3 regions of the Peribacillus sp. NPDC097895 genome follow, and region 3 is predicted to be linked to each of the others. Evidence: riboswitches for the same ligand, from Rfam matches in the RefSeq annotation. Region 3 holds a riboswitch; each other region holds the start of a gene.
What was found. A riboswitch is a leader RNA that binds a small molecule or an ion and turns the genes downstream of it on or off. The one in region 3 is predicted to bind lysine.
Positions count from the first base shown of each region.

Region 1: another riboswitch for lysine. It lies ahead of ACQKMH_RS03120 (aspartate kinase); the one in region 3 lies ahead of dapA (4-hydroxy-tetrahydrodipicolinate synthase).
Region 2: another riboswitch for lysine. It lies ahead of ACQKMH_RS17175 (amino acid permease); the one in region 3 lies ahead of dapA (4-hydroxy-tetrahydrodipicolinate synthase).

Region 1 is NZ_JBNNSH010000001.1:666,168-669,438, reverse strand. It holds gene ACQKMH_RS03125 (YslB family protein) at 1-233, shown strand, start outside; gene ACQKMH_RS03120 (aspartate kinase) at 298-1,530, opposite strand; lysine riboswitch at 1,620-1,796, opposite strand; gene uvrC (excinuclease ABC subunit UvrC) at 1,858-3,271, opposite strand, start outside.
Region 2 is NZ_JBNNSH010000003.1:173,538-176,808, reverse strand. It holds gene ACQKMH_RS17180 (glycoside hydrolase family 13 protein) at 1-47, shown strand, start outside; gene ACQKMH_RS17175 (amino acid permease) at 98-1,549, opposite strand; lysine riboswitch at 1,646-1,830, opposite strand; gene ACQKMH_RS17170 (LacI family DNA-binding transcriptional regulator) at 2,073-3,035, opposite strand.
Region 3 is NZ_JBNNSH010000001.1:1,308,727-1,311,997, reverse strand. It holds partial or broken gene ACQKMH_RS06300 (threonine ammonia-lyase) at 88-649, opposite strand; lysine riboswitch at 951-1,129, shown strand; gene dapA (4-hydroxy-tetrahydrodipicolinate synthase) at 1,265-2,161, shown strand; gene ACQKMH_RS06290 (hypothetical protein) at 2,518-2,727, opposite strand; gene ACQKMH_RS06285 (D-alanyl-D-alanine carboxypeptidase family protein) at 3,091-3,271, opposite strand, start outside.

The sequences.
Region 1 (3,271 bases), 640 kb from region 3:
ATCTCGAAATCATGAAGTATACGAAAAACGAGATGGAATACTCATTGACTGGTGAAATAATCAGCCGCCGCCTGGATTTACATCCTGACTGTCACTTCCAACTTGAAGCCGGCTTCCTTGCCGAGCAGTTTACACTGCAAAAAAAATTCCTCAGCGAATCAACGGAAGAAGTCAAACGCCGCGCAAAAAAGGTGACCTTCACCATTCAATGGGATCCCAGAGATCCAATCTAATGAGCCCATAAAACAGACTTACCCTTTTAACCGGAAGTCTGTTTTTTTATTGGGCTCCATTCATTTAAGCTAGTACATTTGCATGCTGCCCAAGTTTAAATGCTTCATGAAGCGATTCGACAGCCTTCACCATTTCCTTTTCGTTGACGACAGTCGAGACTTTTATTTCCGATGTGCTGACCATTTTCACTTGGATGCCAGTATGGGCCATCACTTCGAACATCTCGGCGGCCACTCCTGGATTGGAAACCATACCGGATCCGACGATGGACACCTTGGCCAAACCGCCTTCCGTTTCAATACGATTGAATGCCAATTTTTCTTTATTATTTTCCAGCACGATCAAGGCCGCTTCCGTATCTTCACTTTTAATGGAGAATGATAGATTGGTCGTATCCTCGGCGGTCATGCTTTGAATGATGATGTCCACATTAATCCTGTTTTTCGCAAGTGTCGTGAAAATCGTTGATAAAACACCAAGTGATTGGGGCAAACCAAATACTGTGACTCTTGTAATACTGTCTTCAAAAGCAATGCCGCGTACGATTAAGTTTTCTTCCATAGTTGCTTCCTCCTCAATGATCGTTCCTGATTCTTTCTCCATGCTCGAACGGACTTCAAGCGGAATTTGATAGTTTTTTGCATATTCGACAGCCCTTGGATGAAGGACGCCTGCCCCCAGATTGGCAAGTTCCAGCATTTCATCGTAAGAAATGGATTGGAGTTTTCGCGCGCCTTTTATGTAGCGTGGATCCGTTGTGAAAACACCCGTTACATCCGTATAAATATCGCATCTATCCGCATTCAGCGCTGCAGCGATGGCAACCGCCGTCGTATCAGAACCGCCTCGCCCTAAGGTAGTGATTTCCCCATTTGCATCGTTCCCCTGGAAACCGGCTACGACCACTATTTTCCTATCCAAAAGCTGAGCTTGGATCCTTGAAGCATCGATGTTTAAAATCCGGGCATTCCCATGAACGGATTCCGTTTGCATGCCAGCTTGCCAGCCAGTATACGAAATGGCTTCATGTCCTTCTTCAATCAATGCCATCGTTAACAGGGAAATCGTTACCTGTTCCCCCGTAGTCAATAGCATATCCATTTCCCTCTTGCTCGGGGTTCCAGAAATATCCCGGGCCATGGAAACCAATTGATCCGTGGTTTTCCCCATTGCTGAAACAACGACGACTACCTCATTTCCATTCTCCGTTTCTTCGATTACCCGTTTGGCAACATTTTTGATTTTTTCTACGCTACCGACGGATGTTCCGCCGAATTTTTGAACGATTAATGCCATCCTCATGCACCCTCTCTATCTTTTTAGGCAATAAAAAAAGCAATGAGAAATATCTCATTGCTGTGATCACATATCAAATACTGTAAACACAGTGAGATAGCTCTCCAGGGTATAACCCCTGACAATCCGCCATTTATTAAATGTCAGACCAGAAAAACAAGGTATGAGTCTTGTCTTCCTTCGGCGTCATCCCCTTTCAAAACCTTTCATGGAAGCTCATACTTCTCCAGGTTTTTACTCTTGAATTCCGCACCTCTATCAGCACTTTTAAGTTGTCTAATTAAAAATTCCTTCTAATCATAGCATAGAGATTTATCGCTAGCAAGATTATTCTTGCAATTTTCTAACGATTCCCTCGGCCACCCCTTTTGGCATACCCGCTTCCATAATTTCCTCGGTCGATGCCTCTTTGATTTTCTTCAATGACCCAAAATGCTTTAATAATTGCTTTCTCCGCTTTTCCCCGACTCCCGGAATATCATCAAGCTGTGAGTGAACCGCATTTTTCCCGCGTAGCTGGCGATGAAACGTAATTGCAAACCGATGCACTTCATCCTGAATTCTTTGCAATAAGTAAAATTCCTGACTCCGTGAATCAAGCGGAACAAGTTCAAGCGGGTTTCCAATCATCAATTGCGATGTTCTGTGTTTTTCATCTTTAATCAGACCTGAAAGTGGAATATCAAGGCCCAATTCATTTTCCAAAATATCCCGGACCGCTTCCACATGTCCCTTTCCGCCATCAATGATGATTAGATCCGGAAGAGGCAGCCCTTCTTTCAATACTCGTGAATATCTTCTTCGGACCACTTCACGCATCGATTCATAATCATCAGGTCCCTGGACCGTTTTGATCTTATATTTGCGGTACTCCCTTTTTTCCGGTTTCCCATCAATGAACACGACTAAAGCGGAAACAGGGTCACTCCCCTGGATATTGGAGTTATCGAAAGCCTCAATTCGATGCGGGGTATAGATGCCCAATTGGACCCCGAGGTTTTCCACGGCTTTGATCGTTCGTTCTTCATCTCGTTCAATCAAAGAAAATTTTTCCTGAAGGGCGATGGAGGCGTTTTTATTCGCCAGTTTAAGCATATCTTTTTTCGCTCCCCGTTTTGGGTGAATCGTTTTCACACCAAGCAGCCCTTCGGCCATTTCGGCATCCACTGATTCAGGCAGCAAAATTTCCTTTGGTTTAAAGTGGTTGGTAATCTCGTAAAACTGACCCAGGAATGTAAGAAGTTCCTGTTCCGGTTCATCATAGACAGGAAAAAGTGAAACATCCCTTTCTATCAATTTACCCTGTCGCACAAAAAATACTTGAACGCACATCCAGCCTTTATCATAGGCAAAGCCAAATACATCACGATCGATGAAATCGGTCGTCATCATTTTCTGCTTCTCCATCGTGATATCTATGTGGGCAATTTTGTCACGGAACTCTTTGGCCCTCTCGAAATCGAGCTCTTCGGATGCCTCCAGCATTTTTTCTGTCAGTTCTTTTTTTATCTCAGTATGTCCGCCGTTCAAGAACCGATTGATATCCTCCACCATTTTTTTATATTCCTGTTCCTCTACATCATATACACATGGAGCCAGACATTGTCCTAGGTGATAATAGAGACAAACTCGATCCGGTAAGGTATTGCATTTTCTAAGAGGATAGATGCGGTCAAGTAATTTTTTCGTCTCGTTAGCCGCAAAAGCGTTCGGATAAGGACCGAAATATTTCCCTTTATCC
Region 2 (3,271 bases), on a different contig from region 3:
TCAAACCTCTGCGTCCATATGAATGTCGTGTTTATCATTTGAAATGAAAAAAGTCCATGGTCTCCTTCATTTGAGGAGACCATGGACTTTTTACGTATTATTTTGATTTAAGATCACATTCCTCAAGGGGAATGATTTTCGTTTTGTGCTTAATTTTATAACCGAACCATAGGACGAAGAATAGAATCAAGCCAATGTAGGAAACGAACATTGAATTCCAGTCAATCCCGTTGCTGCTGAAAGCCTGATAGCCTTGCCCAATGATAATGATAATACATAGAACAAGTGCGAATATTGGCCCGAATGGGAAGCCTTTGGCCCTGTATGGTAAAGCATTCAAATCAAGGCCTTGAGCTGCGTAGGCTTTGCGGAACCGATAGTGGGCAAGAGCTATCCCGACCCATGTTACGAATCCAGCCATACCTGAAGCATTCAATAACCAAATATAAACGACACCATCTCCGAAAAATGAAGCTAAGAATGCAACGCAGCCAACTAAAGAAGTTAGGATAAGTGCATTCACGGGTACTCCTCTTTTATCTAACTTTCCAAGGAATTTCGGCGCTTTCCCATCACGTGCCAAGTCCCAGAGCATACGAGTTGAAGCGTACATGCCAGAGTTACCGGCAGAGAGTACGGATGATAAAATGATCGCGTTCATGATGGATGCTGCAAATGCAAGGCCAGCACGTTCAAATACGAGCGTGAATGGACTGACGGCAACATCTTGACTCAATAAACGTGAATCAGTAAACGGAATGATCATACCAATTACAAAAATGGCAAGGATATAGAATAAAATGATACGCCAGAAAACGGATCTGATCGCTTTTGGGATATTTTTTTCTGGATCTTCGCTTTCACCAGCCGTCACTCCAAGCAATTCCGTTCCTTGGAACGAGAAACCGGCAGCCATGAAAACGCCTAAGATCGTGAAGAAACCACCGTTAAAGGGGCCATCGCCCATAGTGAAATTTGAAAAACCAATTGGGTCATTCCCACCCATGATTCCAAGAATGATCAGAACCCCAGTGATCAAGAAAATGACGACTGTCACGACTTTGATCATAGCAAACCAGAACTCGGTCTCGCCAAAACCTTTAACGGACATATAATTAATAAGAAACATAATGATTAACGCGATGCCACTCCAGATAAAGGAAGGACTATCAGGAAACCAGAACTTCATAATTAAGACAACGGCTGCCAATTCGGCGGCAATGGTGATTGCCCAGTTATACCAGTAGTTCCAACCAATCGCAAAGCCGAAAGATGGATCGACGAATTTGGAAGCATAAACACGGAATGAACCGGCTACCGGCATGAACGATGCCATTTCTGCGAGACTTGTCATTAAATAATAAACCATGATACCGATGACCGCGTATGCCACCAAGGCACCGCCAGGTCCGGCCGAATGAATCGCACCGCCACTTGCTAAAAATAAACCTGTTCCAATCGTTCCACCTAATGAAATCATCATTAAGTGCCGCGCTTTCAGGCTCCTTTTCAATTCAGTAGGGCTTGATGCTTTTTGTGAATTTGACAATTGATGTTACACTCCTTTTTATTGGAAGGGAACGAAATATAAAAAAACAGCAGTCGAAAAAGATCGACGGCTGTTTATAATAAACCCGTTTATCCTTCCGAAGATAGCTCCCCACGCTTTTAGAAAAAACGTGACAGTGATGTTCCTGTTCGGTAACACCGCCAGCAAGGATATACATGGAATATACCCAAACTTCGGCAACTTATCCTTTCAAACGGAGTCTTGAATTTTCCAGAATCTCGTCCGTTTTACTTTTATAAGCTGCAGCCTCTAACTCATCGGTAAATGAGGAAGTATTCAATTTTCTTAAATCGTCGCGCCAGCATAGTTGACGTCGTACGATCTTACTCAAGATATTCTTGAAATCGTTAAATGATTGCTAGTAATTGAGTAAACTTTACTATATCAAAATTATAAAATATTCTAATAGATATCGCAATCATTATTTTATGTGGTTATTTTTTCCTAGTTCTAAAAGGATTGGAAAAAGGAAATAATCAAATTGCGACATACAAAAATAACATTAAACGGTCTTTCTTTTTATAAGGGCGTAGTCCAGCTTCACATGTTTGATTACTTCAGGATTCTCAAATAGATCCACTGCCATTTTCCCGATCCATTCCAGCGGCAAGGAAATGGTCGTGATGTCAAGCAGCTCACTAAGGCTATCATTATTGAAGCCGAGGATGGCGACATCGTTTGGAACTGTTATTCCCGATTTCTTAGCAGTAAGAATGAATCCTGCAGCCGTGTCATCATTAGTGATGATGAGGGCTTCCGGTTTATCCATCATCGAATTCCACTCCTGAAACAATTGTTCACCGTCTTTGATGTGATAGCTTCCTTCAAACAGCCATTCTTTATTGTTTATAAGTTGATGATTTCTCATGATATCATTAAAGGCCTTTGTTCGAAGAAAACTGTTCCTGCTCTTTTTACGGCCGAGACTGTAACCAATTTTCTTATATCCTTTAGCAATCACGTATTCAAGGGCACAGGAAAAGGCTGCATAATGATCTATGCTGATCGACGATAACTCAGCCTGGGCTGTATCTTCACATAAAATAATCGGACCGTATCTTTGATAATCCAATAGGACTTTCATTTCCGAAATTCTTGAACAAACGATAATGCCATCAAGTTGCTTCATTTGCAGCATATTCAACGCCTGAATTTCTTTCTCTCTTTCATAATGGGTTTCAAAGATGACTATATGGCAGCCTATTGCGTTAGCCTGCTTAGTAATTCCGTGCACGATTGCCCCGTAATAGGGGTGATTGGTGAAAGGGATGATAATGCCGATAAGATTCGTTTTTCCCTTTGAAAGATGAATGGCATTGATGTTTCTTGAGTAATTCAAGCGATCGATGGCTTGTAAAACGCTCTCTCTTTTATCAGGGCTTACATATGGATGATTATTCAATACGCGAGACACTGTTGAGACAGATACACCTGCAAATTGAGCGATTTCTTTAATATTTGTCATGGGATCACCGTTTTTTCTTTTTTTATATTGTATCGTATGAAACCCATTTCAGAGCAAGGGAGCAGAATAAGGCTACTGAAGGTTTTTACAGAAAGGGTCTTGTTCTGGTATGGGTTTCATCCTTTAAGATTGGTTTAAGTCTTAGAGGAGGAGGAAATCATGATGGTCCAAACTTTAATCAGCCTGATTGTACTTTGTGGTATCGAATTGGGATTGGCGTACTTGGCAATATCTTT
Region 3 (3,271 bases):
ATGAATATATTAGTATTTAAATCTGTAAAACTGGGAAATTGATACGGTATTGCATCTTAAATAAAAGGACTGGATCTAAGGATTTTCAGAAAGGGTAACAAATACATCTGTTAGATTAGGAAGATCCTCTAACAATTCCAAGCCAATTGTTCCTTGTCCAGCTATGACGTGAAGATCATCAAATGGCTGAATCACCGTTAATCCTTTCCCTCTTTCCAGTTCATAGCAATGCTCTCCTGCGGCATCTTGGCTATCACCAACTATCTCAATTTGAGCTCCCAGGCTTTTTAATGAATCTACTTTTGCTTTTGGTATTCGATTTGAAATGCAAACAACAGCATCAATCCCTAGTTTTTTTGCTACATATGCTACAGCCATACCATGGTTTCCATTTGAAAACGTTGCAACCCCACGTTTTTTTCTTCCTCACTCAAGCTGAGTATCTTATTGGCGGCTCCCCTTACTTTAAATGCTCCAACCTCATGAACATTTTCAAGCTTTAAAAAACCAGGACGTCCAATTTTTTCAATAGTATCGTAGATTGAATCAATGGTGTTCTACTTACAATTGAAGCGATTCGTTTTCTTGCTTCCCAAACGTCACCGATTTTCATATCTTTTCTTTCCTTTATTAGTTTTGTATTAGTCATGTTGTCCTCCCCTCCTTGATCATAATTCTAGGTATTCATAAGATAAATACTAATTCCTTCTATAAGATATATCAATTGTCAAAACTGACTATAAAAGGATGAAACTTTTCATACAGTTTTTATAAAGCTATTAATGTTGAGTTTATTTAATACTAAAAAAGATGAATCCAGCCCAAAACCGTAGCCATTGCCATCGATTATCCATGTATTCTTAAAAAAAAATCTAAATTCCCCTTGCAACAGAAAGGATTCTCTGTTATATTACAGACAATTAAATATTTTCTTACTTCATACTTTTTGAAGTGAGGATAGAGGAGCAAAGACCATTAGTACACAGTTTGAGGAGAATGAGATCCTATGACTATTGTGGAAAGGGGAATTTGCCGAAGCGGAAAGAATCTCATGTTCTTGAAGCTGGTTCTGCTATTGAATAAATACAGGACTGTCATATAGGAAACTATATGGAGGGCTATCTTACGCACCGAAACGATTTTTTTGATAAATATTGTTTCTACTGCAGCAGCGAATCCTCGTTGTTGCTTTTTTGCGTTTACTCCTTAATGGCCCTAATCACCTCTCAATTTTCCAAAAAAATATACAAAAGGGTGTGAAGTTATGAATTTTGGCCAAGTGTTAACTGCAATGGTTACCCCGTTTAATCATAATGATGAGGTTGATTTTTATGCTACGAGAACTCTAGTAAATTATTTAATTGCTAATGGTTCTGATGGATTAGTTATAGCTGGTACGACTGGAGAGTCTCCTACATTAACAACAGAAGAGAAAATAGATTTATTCAAAGTTGTTGTAGAAGTTGTTGATGGAAGAGTTCCAGTCATAGCTGGAACTGGCTCAAATAACACGAAAGCTTCTATCAGCTTAACAAGGCAAGCTGAGGCAGCAGGAGTCGACGGAATTATGCTCGTTACCCCATACTATAACAAGCCGTCTCAAGAAGGATTATTTCAGCACTTTAATGCTATTGCCCAATCAACATCATTACCAGTAATGCTTTATAATATCCCAGGACGAAGTGTTGTAAACATGTCAGTAGAGACGATTGTTCGTCTCTCAAAAATTAACAACATTGTGGCAATAAAAGAAGCAAGTGGTGACTTAGATGCCATGGCACAAATCATTAGCGAAACAACGAGTGATTTTACCTTGTACAGCGGCGATGATGGGTTAACCTTACCGGTTTTAGCCATCGGTGGAACAGGCATTGTTTCGGTTTCTTCACACATAATTGGTAATGAAATGCAAGAAATGATTAATAGCTTTAAAAATGGTGATGTCCGTGGTGCTGCTTCCATACATCGTAACCTTCTTCCAATGATGAAAGCATTATTTGCTGCACCAAACCCATCACCGGTAAAATCAGCATTAAATATGCGAGGGTTAAATGTTGGAGGTGTCCGCTTACCATTGCTCCCTTTAAACAACGAAGAAAAAACAGCTCTACAAATAGCTCTACAACCTAGTAACGTAGAATCTGTGTTGTTAAAAAATTAAAGCGAGGTATAATACCGACTTTCTAATTAAAGACCATAATAAACGGGATATGTTTTTAAAAGCAGTGCAACTTCGAAAGAAGTGCACTGCTTTTAAATCGTTGCACGACTCAAGGGCTAAACTAGTAGAAATAGCTAGTGGTTATAAACTCAACGTTATTATTGAGTCAACTGAACCAGCATTAATTATAGATCCTGACCTTTAAGTCACCGCGATTTCCTTTAACTCATCGATTTCTTTGTTGTCCTTCATACCCTTCCACTAAATTATTGAAATAGGTCTCTTGTTTAGTTGTTTTAGCTAAAGCTTCTGACATTATAATACTCTTGCAAACATCTTGATTGAAGACTAGTTTTTTATTGTCCCTTCCTGATTTCAGCTTCGCCATAAACGAATTCACCAGTGAGTTCAATTTTATCTGGTGCATTTTTAATTAGACTCTTCCATGACGAAAAAATACTTATTAAAGTTTTAGAAAACTGCTTATCAAAAAGGGTTACTCCATGATTGTTAATACCTCTGCCAATTGGAGTTCCTCGGAATGATGGGTTTTTAGTTGAATCCATTCTGATAAGTCCATAATGTATTGAATCAAATCATCAATTATTACAACACTGTCAATGACACTTTTGTTTTTTTTCTCTATGCATCCAAAAATCTTTTATATCAGTTGTCTTAGAAATAAGATAAAACTCATGATCCATGCTCATGTTTTCCTCCTTAAAATAAGTCCTCGTTGGGTCTTATTTTAGCATTCCTTATGCAACTAACCTGCCCCGTTCGTTCAAAAAGCAAAAAGGCCACCAAATGGCAGCCCCGGACCTAACTAACGACCTGTTAGTTCATTTATAATAGGTGTATTCAACGCTTTAGTGGCTATTTCAGGAAAAATAGCCGCAACACCTCTGAATGCCAGTCGATGAGTTTCTTTAGTAACGAGTTCTAATCCTACTTCGTTTTTTTCTGTTTTTCTTTAGAAAAACCGTTATCAGAATGCTAAGAATGACACAAGGAACCCATTCTAGTGATAAGACTGAAAATTTATTTGTTTCCTCATTGATTGGTTCTTTTTTAATCGAAGCAGGCACTTCTGTTTTCCTAACATCAGCT